Regions from separate parts of the Streptomyces sp. JLBT605 genome, predicted to be linked through region 2. Evidence: riboswitches for the same ligand, from Rfam matches in the RefSeq annotation. Region 2 holds a riboswitch; the other holds the start of a gene.
The links. Region 2 has a riboswitch for glycine ahead of gcvP (aminomethyl-transferring glycine dehydrogenase). Riboswitches for the same ligand answer to the same signal wherever they lie in the genome.
Positions count from the first base shown of each region.

Region 1: another riboswitch for glycine. It lies ahead of gcvT (glycine cleavage system aminomethyltransferase GcvT); the one in region 2 lies ahead of gcvP (aminomethyl-transferring glycine dehydrogenase).

Region 1 is NZ_CM177087.1:1,779,068-1,786,585, reverse strand. Features, by position in the region: gene AC4BDD_RS08035 (L-serine ammonia-lyase) at 1-187, opposite strand, end outside; gene glyA (serine hydroxymethyltransferase) at 326-1,585, opposite strand; gene gcvH (glycine cleavage system protein GcvH) at 1,616-1,993, opposite strand; gene gcvT (glycine cleavage system aminomethyltransferase GcvT) at 2,092-3,213, opposite strand; glycine riboswitch at 3,249-3,352, opposite strand; glycine riboswitch at 3,353-3,460, opposite strand; gene AC4BDD_RS08015 (AAA family ATPase) at 3,673-4,377, shown strand; gene AC4BDD_RS08010 (enhanced serine sensitivity protein SseB) at 4,474-5,223, shown strand; gene AC4BDD_RS08005 (enhanced serine sensitivity protein SseB C-terminal domain-containing protein) at 5,336-6,151, shown strand; gene AC4BDD_RS08000 (hypothetical protein) at 6,245-6,871, opposite strand; gene AC4BDD_RS07995 (ABC transporter permease) at 7,284-7,518, shown strand, end outside.
Region 2 is NZ_CM177087.1:616,552-624,069, reverse strand. Features, by position in the region: gene ftsR (transcriptional regulator FtsR) at 1-487, shown strand, start outside; gene AC4BDD_RS02970 (bifunctional nuclease family protein) at 541-1,014, shown strand; gene AC4BDD_RS02965 (MerR family transcriptional regulator) at 1,185-1,802, shown strand; gene AC4BDD_RS02960 (DNA polymerase IV) at 1,869-3,464, shown strand; gene AC4BDD_RS02955 (PRC-barrel domain-containing protein) at 3,440-3,757, opposite strand; glycine riboswitch at 3,899-4,006, shown strand; glycine riboswitch at 4,007-4,131, shown strand; gene gcvP (aminomethyl-transferring glycine dehydrogenase) at 4,193-7,078, shown strand; gene AC4BDD_RS02945 (DUF5999 family protein) at 7,196-7,402, opposite strand.

The DNA.
Region 1 (7,518 bases), 1.2 Mb from region 2:
TGCCATGGCCGTGCCCGGTGGCGCCGAGGGAGCCGAAGAGTTCCGCGCGGACCGATGCCGTCTGCGCGAGGAGGCCGTCCTTCTTCAGGCGGCTGACGAACATCCGGGCCGCTCGCATCGGGCCGACGGTGTGCGAGCTGGACGGCCCTATGCCGATGGAGAAGAGGTCGAAGACGGAGATGGCCACGGTGGCGGACCCCTTTGTCTGCTGGGTGGGCGGTGGTGCGTGCGGTGCCTGACCGCGGGGGGTGTGCGGCGGGCACCAGGGCACCGCGCGCACCATCCAGTGTGCGCGGTGCCCGGTGTCGAACGGCCGGAGCTGTGATTACAGCCCGGGGTACAGCGGGTGCTTCTCGGCGAGCGCGGTGACCCGCGCCTTCAGCGGCTCGGTCTCCCGGGCCGGCTTGAGCGCCTCGGCGATGATGTCCGCGACCTCGCGGAAGTCGTCCGCCGTGAAGCCGCGGGTGGCCAGCGCCGGGGTGCCGATCCGCAGGCCCGAGGTGACCATCGGGGGCCGCGGGTCGTTCGGGATGGCGTTCCGGTTGACCGTGATGCCGATCTCGTGGAGCCGGTCCTCGGCCTGCTGGCCGTCCAGCTCGGAGTTGCGCAGGTCCACCAGGACCAGGTGCACGTCCGTGCCGCCGGAGAGCACGTCCACGCCCGCCTCGCGCACGTCCTCCTGGGTGAGGCGCTCGGCGATGATCTTCGCGCCCTCCAGGGTGCGCTGCTGGCGCTCCTTGAACTCCTCCGACGCCGCGACCTTGAAGGACACCGCCTTCGCCGCGATGACGTGCTCCAGCGGGCCGCCCTGCTGACCGGGGAAGACCGCGGAGTTGATCTTCTTGGCCAGCTCCTGGGTGGAGAGGATCACACCGCCGCGCGGACCGCCGAGGGTCTTGTGGGTGGTGGTGGTGACGACGTGGGCGTGCGGCACCGGGTTGGGGTGCAGCCCGGCCGCCACCAGACCCGCGAAGTGCGCCATGTCGACCATCAGGTACGCGCCGACCTCGTCCGCGATCCGGCGGAAGGCGGCGAAGTCCAGCTGGCGCGGGTAGGCGGACCAGCCGGCGATGATCAGCTTCGGGCGGCTCTCCTTGGCGAGGCGCTCGACCTCGTCCATGTCGACCTGGCCGGTCTCGCTGTCCACGTGGTAGGGCACCACGTTGTACAGCTTGCCGGAGAAGTTGATCTTCATGCCGTGGGTGAGGTGCCCGCCGTGGGCGAGGTTCAGACCCAGGATGGTGTCGCCGGGGGAGAGCAGCGCGAACATCGCGGCCGCGTTCGCCTGGGCCCCGGAGTGCGGCTGGACATTGGCCGCCTCGGCGCCGAAGAGCGCCTTGATCCGGTCGATGGCGATGCGCTCGACGACATCGACGTGCTCGCAGCCGCCGTAGTACCGGCGGCCGGGGTAGCCCTCGGCGTACTTGTTGGTGAGGACCGATCCCTGGGCCTCCATGACGGCGACCGGAGCGAAGTTCTCCGACGCGATCATCTCCAGGGTGGACTGCTGGCGGTGGAGCTCGGCGTCGACGGCGGCTGCGACATCCGGGTCGAGCTCATGCAGGGAGCTGTTGAGAAGCGACATCGAAATCCCGATCAGGTGAGGAGCGGCGGGTCAGCTGGCGAAGTCGGTGTACTCGTCGGCGGAGAGCAGGTCGGCCGGGGCCTCCTCGGACAGCCGGACCTTGAAGAGCCAGCCGCCCTCGAAGGGGGCGGAGTTCACCAGCGCCGGGTCGTTGACGACGTCCTCGTTGATCTCGGTGACCTCACCGGATACCGGCGAGTAGAGGTCGCTCACGGACTTGGTGGACTCCAGCTCACCACAGGTCTCGCCGGCCTCGACCTGGGCACCGACCTCCGGAAGCTGGACGAAGACCACGTCACCGAGCGCGCCGGCCGCGTGCTGGGTGATGCCGACCGTCGACACGCCGTCCTCGGCGGGCGACAGCCACTCGTGCTCCTTGCTGTAGCGAAGCTGCTGGGGGTTGCTCATGACTGAATTCTCCTGGATGCGAGGGTGTGGATATGCCGTCGGTCTTGACTGGTGGGACAAGGTGACGAAGTCGTCACCAGACTGCGTCCGCCTGCGGGTCAGGAGCGCTGCCGCTTGTAGAACGGGAGCGCCACGACCTCGTACGGCTCGTGGCTGCCGCGGATGTCCACCGCGACGCCCTCGCTGCCCGGCTCGGCGTACGCCGCGTCCACATAGGCGATCGCGATCGGCTTGCCCAGGGTCGGCGACGGGGCACCGGAGGTCACCTCGCCGATCACCGTGCCGTCGGCGGACACCACCGAGAACCCGGCGCGCGGCACCCGGCGGCCTGAGGCGATCAGCCCGACCAGCTTGCGCGGCGGGTTGGCCGCGGCGCGCTCGGCGGCCGCCTCCAGCGCCGCGCGGCCGACGAAGTCGCCCGCCTTGTCGAACTTCACCACCCGGCCCAGACCCGCGTCGAACGGGGTGGTGGAGGTGGTCAGCTCGTGCCCGTACAGCGGCATGCCCGCCTCCAGGCGCAGGGTGTCCCGGCAGGACAGCCCGCACGGCACCAGCCCGGCCTCCGCGCCCGCCTCGGTCAGCGCCTGCCACAGCTTCTCGGCGTCCGCCGGGTCCACGAACAGCTCGAAGCCGTCCTCGCCGGTGTAGCCGGTGCGGGCGATCAGCGCGGAGACCCCGGCGACCGTCCCCGGCAGCCCGGCGTAGTACTTCAGCCCGTCCAGGTCGGCGTCGGTCACACTGGCCAGGATGCCGGGGGAGGCGGGGCCCTGCACGGCGATCAGCGCGTACGCGTCGCGGTCGTCGCGCACCGTGGTCTCAAAGCCCGCGGCCCGCTCGGTCACCGCGTCCAGCACCACCTGGGCGTTGGAGGCGTTGGCCACGACCATGAACTCCTCGTCGGCCAGCCGGTAGACGATCAGGTCGTCCAGGATGCCGCCGTCCGCGTCGCAGATCATGGTGTACCGGGCCCGGCCGACGGCCAGCGCGCCGATGTTGCCGACCAGCGCGTAGTCCAGCGCCTGGCCGGCCTGCGGGCCGGTGAGGGTGATCTCGCCCATGTGGGACAGGTCGAACAGGCCCGCGCGGGTGCGGACCGCGTTGTGCTCGTCCCGCTCGCTGCCGTAGCGCAGCGGCATGTCCCAGCCCGCGAAGTCGGTCATGGTGGCCCCGAGCCCGCGATGGGTCGCGTCCAGGGCTGTGTGGCGTGGGGCGTCTGTCATGTCTCGTAGCTCCCAGCGATGCGAATGGGTGAGGTTTCTCCCCATCTGTCATCGGAACCTGAGAGCTTCACCGTGACCCCGAGGGGTCCGATTTGCACCTTCGGTGGAGCCACCGCGGCGGCTCGCTTTTCAGATCTGCCTCGCCCGCGCGGTATCGGGGCCTGAGAGATTCAAGGGAGGACTTGCTCCTTCGGCGCCCCGGTGCTCGGCAGGTGTGCCGGGCCGGGGACTCTCCCGCGCGGATTCAAGCGGCCGGTATGCAGTTGCGCGCACATCATCGCATGTGCCCGCCACAAGGGAACCCCCGGTCCGGAATCGGTGTCCTTGTCTTTCATTACCGTTCCTTGACACTCTTCGGGTAGGCCGCGGTGACCGGACCCCCTAGGGGGTGTCCGGTGGGTCGCCGTGGATTGCGACGCTGCGGAGAACGGTCGGACACCCCCTGAGGAGACGATCACGGTGCAGGGGCAGCGCAGGATCCAGCGGACGGGCAGGGAGCCGGCCCGGCTCCCCGGCCGCCCGGCCGCGCCGCGCCCGGCGGCGTTCCGGCCGGTGCCCGGCCGGGCGGTGCGCGACCTGCGCGGCACCCCGGCGGCCGGGGCGCCGGGGGTGGCGGAGCTGCGCTACCCGGCCGGAGACCTCGTCGTCGCCTCCGGGCTGCCGGGCAGCGGCAAGAGCACCCTGATGCAGCGGACCGTGGCCCCGCTGGACCTGCGCGGCGGCCCGGTGCTGCGGATCGACTCCCACGACACCCGTGAGCGCTGGGAGGCCCGGCTGCCCGACCGGCTCCCCTACTCCCTCTACCGCCCGCTGGTCCGGCTGGCGCACTTCGCCGGGCTGCGCCGCGCGCTGCGCTCCGGGGCGAGCGTGGTGGTGCACGACTGCGGCACCCCGGCCTGGGTGCGCCGCTGGCTGGCCCGGCACGCCCGGCGCCGCGGCCGGACGCTGCACATGCTGCTGGTGGACGTACCGCCCGCGGTCGCGCTGGACGGACAGGCCACCCGCGGCCGCGGGGTCTCCGGGCGTGCCTTCCGGCGGCACCGTCAGGCGGTGCGGCGCCTGGTGGCGGACGCCGAGCTCGGCCGGGCGCCGCGCGGCTGCGCTTCGGTGGTGCTGCTGGACCGCCCCGCGGTGAACGCCCTGCGTGACATCGTCTTCGAATGAGCCGGACGTCTTCGTATGGGCCGGGCCGCGGGATGATCGGTCGCGGCTGAGCCGTTAGGGTGCTGTGCAGGTTGGACGATTCGGCGGTTGGACGACATGAGCATCAGTGACCTCGGCGGCTTCCCCGCCAACGAACTCGAAGACGTCCTCGCCGCTTCGCTCGACGTCCCCGGCGCCGGCGCCCGTATCGTCGAGGTGCTCGGCCGCAGCCAGGTGTGGGTCCCGCTGCCCAAGGGCGGTGGCCCGGACAGCCCTGACCTGGACCTGGCGACCATCGAGCTGGAAGGCGCCGCGTACGTCCCGGTGTTCAGCTCCGAGCAGCAGTTCCGGCAGGTCGTCGGAGACCACATGTCCTTCACCGTGGCCCCGGCCGTGGAGTTCGCCCGCGGCCTGCCCCCGCAGGTCGGCATCGCGGTCAATCCGGGCGGCGCGGTCGGCGTGCCGCTGCCGCCGCCCGCCGTCGCCCAGCTGTGCCGGACCGGCCGCACCGAGCTGGACGGTCCCGCCTCCGGCGGCCGGGTGCTGCTGTTCGAGCCCGACTGGCAGGACGAGCCGGTCGACTTCCTCGCCGCCGCCGGGCTGGAGTTCGGCGGCGTGCCCGATGTGCGCACCGCCCGCCGGGCGCTGGCCAGCGTCGAGGGCGACCCGCCCGCGCTCTTCGTCGGAGTCCAGCTCGATCTGCCCACTCCGGAGGTCCAGGCCGTGGTGCTGGAGGCGCTCGGTCGGGCGCTGGGCGCGGCCGCCGTGCCCTGGCCGGTGCAGCTGATCCTGCTGGACATCGCCCAGGACCCGGTCGCCGACTGGATGCTGGAGCGGGTGCGTCCGTTCTACGACCGTGACCTGTGACCGCGCCGGGATGAAGTCCGCACGGACTCGTAAGCTGGTTGGATGACCGCAGGGGGTGCACCCGCATGCCCCGGTGCGATGTGGTGCGGGCCAAGAGAAGGGGCGGAGTCAGGTGAGCGCTGGCGCTAACTGGCGGGCGGAGCGCAGCGACTCGCAATCCCACGGCGGGCAGATCGAGCAGCTGCTCCAGCAGGTCGCGCCCGGCGGGTACGACGCCTACGAGGCGCTGCTGCACGCGCTGGCCGCCGGTCAGGTGTGGATGCTGCTGTGGCACGGCACGCCCGGCTCGCCCGACGCCCGGTACGGAAAGATGGACGTCGACGGCCTCGGCTACGCGCCCTGCGTCACCTCCGAGCAGGAGCTGTCCGCCAGCGGCTGGACCCGCGCGCACGAGGTCGTCGGCGGCCGGCAGATCGCCACCGCGCTCTTCCCCGACCGCTTCGGCCTGTGGCTCAACCCGCACGCTCCCGGTGGTGGCGTCGGCATCCCCTGGCTGGACCTGCGGCGCATCGCGGGCGGCCTCGACCGGCTGCCGGCCGGCCCGCTGCGGATCAGCGAACCGGCGATCGAGATTCCGCAGTTCTACGCACTGTTGGGGCAGAATGCCCACCGAACGCCCGTTGTGCGTGCATTGCGGCGGGCCTGGGTGCAGCCGGCACTCGGTGCCCCTTATCTCGCGATCGGGCTGGATCTGTACGACACCAGCCAAACCGCGGTGGAATCGGTGCGGTTGATGATGCAGCAGTCCCTCGGGGCGCTCCCGGATGGGCTCCCGCTCTCCACCGTCTCGATGTCCGACGCCCACGACCCCGTCGCGATGTGGATGCGGGCCAACGCCCGCCCGTTCTTCGACCGCGACGCCTACGGCACCGCCGCCCCCGCCCCGGCGCCCGGCTACGGCTACCCGCCGCCGCGGCATGCCTTCTGAGCGGACAGCTTCGGCGACGTACAACCGCAAACCGGCTGGACGGGGGAATCTTCCTCTCCCGCCCAGCCGGTTAATGGATCGGCGTGCCGTAAATTACGGCTTAGGGGTGCAAGGGTTCCTGGAGACGCATTCAGCGAAATACGGGGCGGCCGTTATGGCCTTGAAAATTCCGTACCGCTTGTGCACGTAGCTTCGGCAGCTCTCGTCTGTAACCCACTCATTAACGTCGAACCTGCGGTACTCCACCATCGGCGTCACGTACCCCCGCTTGCCTGGTCCCACCTTCAAAGTGTCGGTCACCTTCACGCCTCTCTTGAAGGACTTGGTGACGTTGTAGTGGGTGCTCCCCTCTATCTTGCCGATGACGAAGTCAATGCTGAGGCCTCCGCCATTCTGCCAAGTCGTTGACCGCTCCCTCTCGGTCTTGAACTCGTACTTGAGCGTGGAGGTCGAAGAGCCGCCGTTTCTCTTGCCCACGGTGGTCCCGATCGTTGCGTAGGACGGGCTGCCAAACCGCTCTGCCTTGACCCAGAAGACTGTGTTGCAGCGCGGAGTGGGAGTCGCCGATGCGGACGACGCAACTCCGGGAATCGCCAGGGACCCCAGGATGAGCGCGGAGGCCGCGATGCCCGTGGACGCGATTCGCTTCTTTGTGGAATTCAACTTTCTCCCCTTTCTCTCATTCGGCGTGGAATCGCCAGATGAGAGGAGGCTAGCCATGGATGACAGCGGAAGAAAGCATTCTGGTTACTTTAATCAGCTATCACATTCAACCTCAGATGAAGCTCAATTCACTTGCTTATTGAGTTGGGTAACAGAGCGTCAGCTCCTGCGGTGGCTCTACTGGCTGCCTTAATGGCAAGCAAGGAGACCAAAGTATCTAAACCGGGCGAAGTGATCATTTCTGCGTTTCGTCGGGCCACATCACGGTTGCGCATCCATTGCCCGTGGGGGCTGGCGGGTGATCGCGACGGCGTTGAAGACTCCCGCTCCAAGGGGGCGCCGTCACCGCGCGCCACCCCTCCGTGAACGTTTCTGCACCATCAGCACCACCTGCATCAGTGATGTGAACCAGGCCGCAACAGCGGCAGGTCGTAGGCCGGTTACCGCTGGCCGAGAGGGGTCCCAGGGCATGACGGCACCACTGCATGACACGAGTGCGGCTGAGACCGCGGCCGTGGATGTCGCCGAGGGTGGCCCGGCTGAGAAGGTCACCGGACGCTCTCCAGCACAGATCGCCTGGCGCAGGCTCAAGCGGGACAAGGTCGCGCTGGCTGGTGGCGTCGTCGTGCTGTTCCTGATCCTGGTCGCTGTCTTCGCCCCGCTGATCGTCAGCTGGTTCGGTCATCCACCGAATGACTTTCATG
Region 2 (7,518 bases):
GCATCTTCAGGCGTTGGAGCGCGGCGAGCAGGTCCCGCTGCCCGCCGCGTCCGGGCCGCCAGCCCGGGAGCTGCTGGACGGTGCCGCGATGGACGCCGTGGAGCCGGAGCCGCGCACGGTGACCCGGCTGGGCCGGGCCGAGTTCCTGGCGGCCACCGAGGCCGGCGAGGACGAGGTGGCGGAGTGGGAGTCATACGGGCTGATCGGCCAGGGCGCGGACGGCGAATACGACGCCGGGGCGGTGACGATCGCGGGCCTGGTAGCCGATCTCGGCCGTTTCGGGCTGGAACCGCGCCATCTGCGGTCCGTCAAGGCTGCCGCGGACCGGCAGGCGGACCTGGTCGAACAAGTGGTCGCGCCCCTGCGACGGCACCGGAATCCGCAGACCAGAGCCCATGCGCAGGCCACCACACGGGAAATCGCCGCGCTGACCCTCCGGCTGCACGCCGCCCTGCTGGAGGCGGCCCTGCGAGCCCGTCCGGACTGACCGAAGACCGGCCCGACTATCCAAACCGGCCGCGCACGTCCTAGGGTTGCTGTGTGAACGAGCTCGACGTCGTGGGTGTCCGGGTGGAAATGCCCTCCAACCAGCCGATCGTGCTCCTGCGTGAAGTGGGAGGCGATCGCTACCTCCCCATTTGGATCGGACCGGGGGAGGCGACCGCGATCGCCTTCGCCCAGCAGGGCATGACCCCTGCGCGACCACTCACCCACGACCTGTTCAAGGACGTACTCGAAGCCGTGGGCCAGCAGCTCACCGAGGTCCGGATCACGGACCTGCGGGAAGGCGTCTTCTACGCGGAACTGGTGTTCGCCAGCGGTGTCGAGGTCAGCGCCCGTCCCTCGGACGCCATAGCGCTGGCCCTGCGCACCGGGACGCCGATCTACGGCAGCGACGGGGTGCTGGACGACGCGGGCATCGCCATCCCGGACGAGCAGGAGGACGAGGTGGAGAAATTCCGCGAGTTCCTCGACCAGATCTCGCCGGAGGACTTCGGCACGAGCAGCCAGTGAGCTGTTTCTCGCCCCTCCACGCACGGGCATTCGAGTAGCCTTTCCCACAAGACAGTCACGGGAAACCACCCTCAGGGTGATTATCACTCGGCGTGCCGAGTGTGGCGATCGTTGACGCACCCCGAGTGACTGCCTACCTTCGAGTGGGCAGGTCAAGGACGGAGGTCGGCGTGAGAAGCACCGGCGACGGCACGGCGGCCGGCGGTCCGTATCCGCTCCAGGGGGGCGCACCGGCCGAGGCGGCTCCCAGGCATCGGGTCACGGCCCAGGCAGGCCCCCGGCATGAGCGGGCCTCCGGAATCATCGGATATCGCGGCCCCACCGCATGCGCGGCCGCGGGCATCACCTACCGCCAGCTGGACTACTGGGCGCGCACCGGACTGGTGGAGCCCAGTGTGCGGCCCGCCTACGGCTCGGGCACCCAGCGGCTGTACAGCTTCCGGGACGTCGTCGTCCTCAAGATCGTCAAGCGGCTGCTGGACACCGGCGTGTCCTTGCAGAACATCCGCACGGCGGTGCAGCACCTGCGCACCCGCGGCCTGGACGACCTGGCGCGGATGACGCTGATGAGCGATGGCGCGACCGTTTACGAATGCACTTCCCCCGACGAGGTCGTGGCACTGCTCCAGGGCGGCCAGGGCGTCTTCGGAATCGCCGTCGGCGTGGTCTGGCGGGACGTGGAGAGCGCGCTGGATGAGCTGCACGGCGAGCGCATCGACACCGGCGAGACGCTGATCGGCCACAACCCGGCGGACGAGCTGGCGCGGCGGCGCAACCGGGCCGGCTGACGGCGCCCGCACCGCCGCGGGCGGCCTCCCGTCGAATGTCAGTGCCATGCGGCAGCATCGGTAGCTGTGAGGGCCACACCGACGATCCTGCATCTGGACATGGATGCCTTCTTCGCCGCGGCGGAGCAGGCGGCCAAGCCCAGCCTGCGCGGAAAGCCGGTCATCGTCGGCGGGCTCGGGCCGCGCGGTGTGGTCGCCACCGCCTCCTACGAGGCGCGGGTCTTCGGGGTGCGCTCGGCGATGGCCATGGCCCAGGCGCGCCGGCTCTGCCCGAACGCCGCCTATCTCACCCCGCGCTTCTCGCTGTACCGCGAGGTGAGCGGGCGGGTCATGGAGCTGCTGGGCGCACTGTCGCCGCTGGTGGAGCCGCTCAGTCTGGACGAGGCGTTCGTGGACCTGGAGGCGGGCGGCGTCGCCGGCGACGCCGTGGCGGCCCGCGCGGTGGGGGAACGGCTGCGGGCCGACATCCGGCAGGCCACCGGGCTCACCGGCTCGGTGGGGCTGGCGGGCTCCAAGATGCTCGCCAAGATCGCCTCCGAGCAGGCGAAGCCGGACGGCCTGGTCGTCATCGAGCCCGGCACCGAGCGGGAGCTGCTCGGCCCGATGACCGTGCGCACCCTGCCCGGCGTCGGCCCGGCGACCGGGGAGGCGCTGCGCCGGGCGGGCATCCACACGGTCGCCGAGACCCGGGACGCGGGCGAGGCGGAGCTGGTCCGGCTGCTCGGCAGGGCCCACGGCTCCTCGCTGTATGCGATGGCGAACGGATGGGACGACCGCCCGGTCGTCGCGGAGCGGGAGTCGAAATCCGTGTCGGTGGAGGACACCTTCGACGTCGACCTCACCGACCGGACCCGGGTGCAGCTGGAGATCGACCGGCTGGCCGAGCGGTGTGCCCGTCGGCTGCGCGGTGCCGGGCGGTCGGGGCGCACGGTGGTGATCAAGGTGCGGCGGTACGACTTCTCCACGCTCACCCGCTCGGAGACGCTGCGCGGCCCGACCGACGATCCCGCGGTGGTGCGGGAGGCCGCCGCCCGGCTGCTCGAGCAGGTGGACACCACCGCCGGGGTGCGGCTGCTGGGCGTGGGCGTCACCGGCCTCGCCGACTACACCCAGGAGGACCTCTTCGCGCAGGCCGCCCAGGCCGCACAAGCCGTGCAGGTTGCTCAGGTCGCGCACGCCGCGGCGGGTGATCCGCGGGCGACCGGGGCCGCTCCGGCTGCCGCCGGAGCCGAGGCCGCGCCCTCCGCACATGCCGCGGGCACCTCTGAGAGCAGCCAGGACGCCCTGTCCGCTCCGGTCGGCACGTCGATACCGGGGTCGGCTCCGGTGGCGGCGCAGGAGGCCGCTGAGGCGTTCGGAGAAGCGGGCCGCACGCGGCGCTGGCTGCCCGGCTCCGACGTGCGGCACACCGAGTACGGCGACGGCTGGGTGCAGGGCAGCGGGGTCGGCCGGGTCACCATCCGCTTCGAGGGCCCGTGGTCGGCGCCGGGCCGGGTGCGTACCTTCGCCGTCGACGACCCTCGGCTGGAGCCGGCCGATCCGCCCTCCATCCTCGCCCCGACCGGGCCGCACTCGGCCCCGTCGCCCGCCCCGCCGCCGTCCCCGCCGGGGCGCGTCCAGGCCCCGGCGGACGGCGGTCAGCCGGCCACGTCCAGCCCGTAGTGGTGGTAGAGCTGAAGCTCCTGCTCCGGTGAGAGATGGCGGCCCACCCCGAAATCCGGGGCGTCCTTGATCAGACGCCGCTCGAAGGGCACCCGCAGGGCGTCCTCGACGAGCTCGCTCGGCCCCAGCGGCACGAACACATCGCGGCTGAACAGGCCGGTGCGCACCGCCGCCCATTCCGGCTCGCCGGTCGCGTCGTCGAGATACACCTCGTCCACCGTGCCCAGCCGTGTCCCTTCCTGGTCGAATGCCTTGCGCCCGATGAGATGGCGCGGATCGATGTCGGTCTGCACGGTCCCTCCAGCTGACGGCAATGGCTCCCCGTGACACCTACGAAAAGCCAGAACGGTGCAAAAGGCCACTTGAGCGCGGTGCCCGGGGGTTCCCGGCCCGGCCCCGGCGAAACCGGCGCTGGTAGGCTGGCCAGTGGCTGCAGACCCCATGCGGGAGAGTCCTTCGTCGAGATCCCCGGAGATCGTCGGAGGCGCCGAAGGAGCAAATCCTCCCCGGAATCTCTCAGGCACACGTACCGTGCGGGCGAGGTCACTCTGGAAAGCAGGGCGGGACTTGGACGAGCACCACTCCGGGACCCTTCCTCACCGACGGTGAAAGCCGGGTCGCCCGCGGCCCGGTGAAGCTCTCAGGTTGAGATGACAGAGGGGGAGGCCGTCCGGGTACCCGCGCCGTGGTGCCCCTCGCAGGTCGCAACGACCAGGAGGCCTCCGCAGATGACCGCCAACCGCATCTCCCTCGCAGCGCTGGAGCGCGGCATTCCGTTCGCCCAGCGCCATATCGGTCCCGACGACGAGGCCCAGGCCAAGATGCTCGCCCAGGTGGGCTTCGGGTCCCTTGACGAACTCACCCAGGTCGCCGTCCCCGACGTCATCAAGAGCACCGAGGCGCTGCGGCTGCCCGAGGCCCGTACCGAGGCCGAGGTGCTCGCCGAACTCCGCGGCCTCGCCGACCGCAACCAGGTCCTCGCCCCCATGATCGGCCTGGGCTACTACGGCACCTTCACCCCGCCGGTCATCCTGCGCAACGTCATGGAGAACCCGGCCTGGTACACCGCCTACACGCCCTACCAGCCGGAGATCTCGCAGGGTCGTCTGGAGGCGCTGCTCAACTTCCAGACCGTCGTCGCCGACCTGACCGGGCTGCCCACCTCCGGTGCCTCGCTGCTCGACGAGGGCACCGCCGCCGCCGAGGCCATGGCGCTGTCCCGCCGGGTCGGCAAGGTCAAGGACGGCGTGTTCCTGATCGACGCCGACTGTCTGCCGCAGACCATCGCGGTCATCGAGACCCGCGCCGAGCCGACCGGCGTCGAGGTGGTCGTCGCCGACCTCTCCGAGGGCATTCCCGCCGAGATCGCCGAGCGCGGCGTCTTCGGTGTGCTGCTCCAGTACCCGGGCGCCTCCGGTGCGGTCCGCGACCCGCGCGCCGTCATCGAGCGGGCGCACGAGCTGGGCGCGATCGTCACCGTCGCCGCCGACCTGCTCTCCCTCACCCTGCTGACCTCGCCCGGTGAGCTGGGCGCGGACATCGCGGTCGGCTCCTCCCAGCGGTTCGGTGTGCCGATGGGCTTCGGCGGCCCGCACGCCGGTTTCATGGCCGTCCGCGACGCCTACGCCCGCAGCCTGCCCGGCCGCCTGGTCGGTGTGTCCGTCGACGCCGACGGCGACCTGGCCTACCGGCTGGCGCTGCAGACCCGCGAGCAGCACATCCGCCGCGAGAAGGCCACCAGCAACATCTGCACCGCGCAGGTCCTGCTCGCGGTGATGGCCGGCATGTACGCCGTCTACCACGGCCCGGAGGGGCTGGCCGGCATCGCCCGCCGTACCCACCGGTACGCCGCGGTGCTCGCCGCCGGTCTGCGGGCTTCAGGCGTCGAGGTGGTGCCCGGAGCGTTCTTCGACACCCTCACCGCGCGGGTGCCCGGCCGCGCCGCCGAGGTCGTGGCCGCGGCCCGCGAGGCCGGGGTCAACCTGCGACTCACCGACGCCGACCACGTCGGCATCGCCTGCGACGAGACCACCACCCGCGCGCAACTGGCCGCCGTGTGGACCGCCTTCGGTGTGAGCGGCGACGTCGACGCGCTGGACGCGGCCACCGAGGACGCGCTGCCGGCCGCGCTGCTGCGCACCGACGCGTACCTCACCCACCCGGTCTTCCACCAGCACCGCTCCGAGACCGCGATGCTGCGCTACCTGCGCCGCCTCGCCGACCGGGACTACGCGCTGGACCGGGGCATGATCCCGCTCGGCTCCTGCACCATGAAGCTCAACGCCACCACCGAGATGGAGCCGGTCACCTGGCCGGAGTTCGGCGCGCTGCACCCCTTCGCGCCGGTCGAGCAGGCCGAGGGCTACCTGACGCTCATCCACGAGCTCGAGGAGCGGCTGGCCGAGATCACCGGCTACGACAAGGTCTCCCTCCAGCCCAACGCCGGTTCGCAGGGCGAGCTCGCGGGTCTGCTGGCCGTCCGGGCGTACCACCGGGCCAATGGCGACGAGCAGCGCACCGTGTGCCTGATCCCCTCCTCCGCGCACGGCACCAACGCCGCCAGCGCCGTGATGGCCGGCATGAAGGTCGTGGTGGTGAAGACCGGCGAGGACGGCGAGGTGGACACCGCCGACCTGCACGCCAAGATCGACAAGCACCGCGACGAGCTGGCCGTGCTGATGGTCACCTACCCCTCCACGCACGGCGTGTTCGAGGAGCACATCACCGAGATCTGCGCCGCCGTGCACGAGGCCGGCGGGCAGGTGTACGTGGACGGCGCCAACCTCAACGCGCTGGTGGGCCTGGCCGGGCCGGGCAAGTTCGGCGGCGACGTCTCGCACCTGAACCTGCACAAGACGTTCTGCATCCCGCACGGCGGCGGCGGCCCGGGCGTCGGCCCGGTCGCGGTCCGCGAGCACCTGGCCCCCTACCTCCCCAACCACCCGCTGCAGCCGACCGCCGGTCCGGCCACCGGTGTCGGGCCGATCTCGGCCGCGCCGTGGGGCTCGGCGGGCATCCTGCCGATCTCCTGGTCGTACGTCCGGCTGATGGGCGGGGAGGGCCTCAAGCGGGCCACCCAGGTCGCGGTGCTGAGCGCCAACTACATCGCCAAGCGCCTGGAGCCGCACTACCCGGTGCTCTACACCGGCCCCGGCGGCCTGGTCGCGCACGAGTGCATCATCGACCTGCGCCCGCTCACCAAGGCCACCGGTGTGACGGTCGACGACGTCGCCAAGCGGCTGATCGACTACGGCTTCCACGCGCCGACGATGTCCTTCCCGGTGGCCGGCACGCTGATGATCGAGCCGACCGAGAGCGAGGACCTCGCCGAGCTGGACCGCTTCTGCGAGACGATGATCGCCATCCGCGAGGAGATCGAGAAGGTCGGCTCGGGGGAGTGGGCCAAGGACGACAACCCGCTTCGGAACGCGCCGCACACCGCGGCCGCGCTGGGCGGCGAGTGGACGCACGGCTACAGCCGCGAGGAAGCGGTCTTCCCGGCCGGGGTCTCGGCCGCCGACAAGTACTGGCCGCCGGTGCGCCGTATCGACGGTGCCTTCGGCGACCGCAACCTGGTCTGCTCCTGCCCGCCGCTGGAGGAGTACGACGCCTGATGCGGGCGGGTGGTCGGCATCGGCGCTGACATGCGCGGGGGCCGGTTCGGCGGTGACGCCGGGCCGGCCCCTTGGTGTCTCGCCGCGTCCCCGCGGCGTGTGGTGCTGTGCCGCCCGCTAGGCGGCGGTCATGATGTGCGCCGCCGCGAGCGGGCGGTGCGGTGCGATGATCTGCCCGTCCGGCAGCAACTCGCCGGTGTCCTCGAAGAACAGGACGCCGTTGCACAGCAGGCTCCAGCCCTGCTCCGGGTAGTGCGCCACGGCACGCGCGGCTTCCCGGTCGGCGGAGTCAGCGGATGGGCACGGTGGCTGGTGCTGGCACATGGAAGGGTTCTTTCGCTGCGATGTGGTGACTGTCCTGCGGCTCGATGCCTCGTTCATGGCCGCCCCCCGTTTGTCGGTCGGCTTGTCGGTCCTGGTGTCGCCCTGCGGGCTTGGTC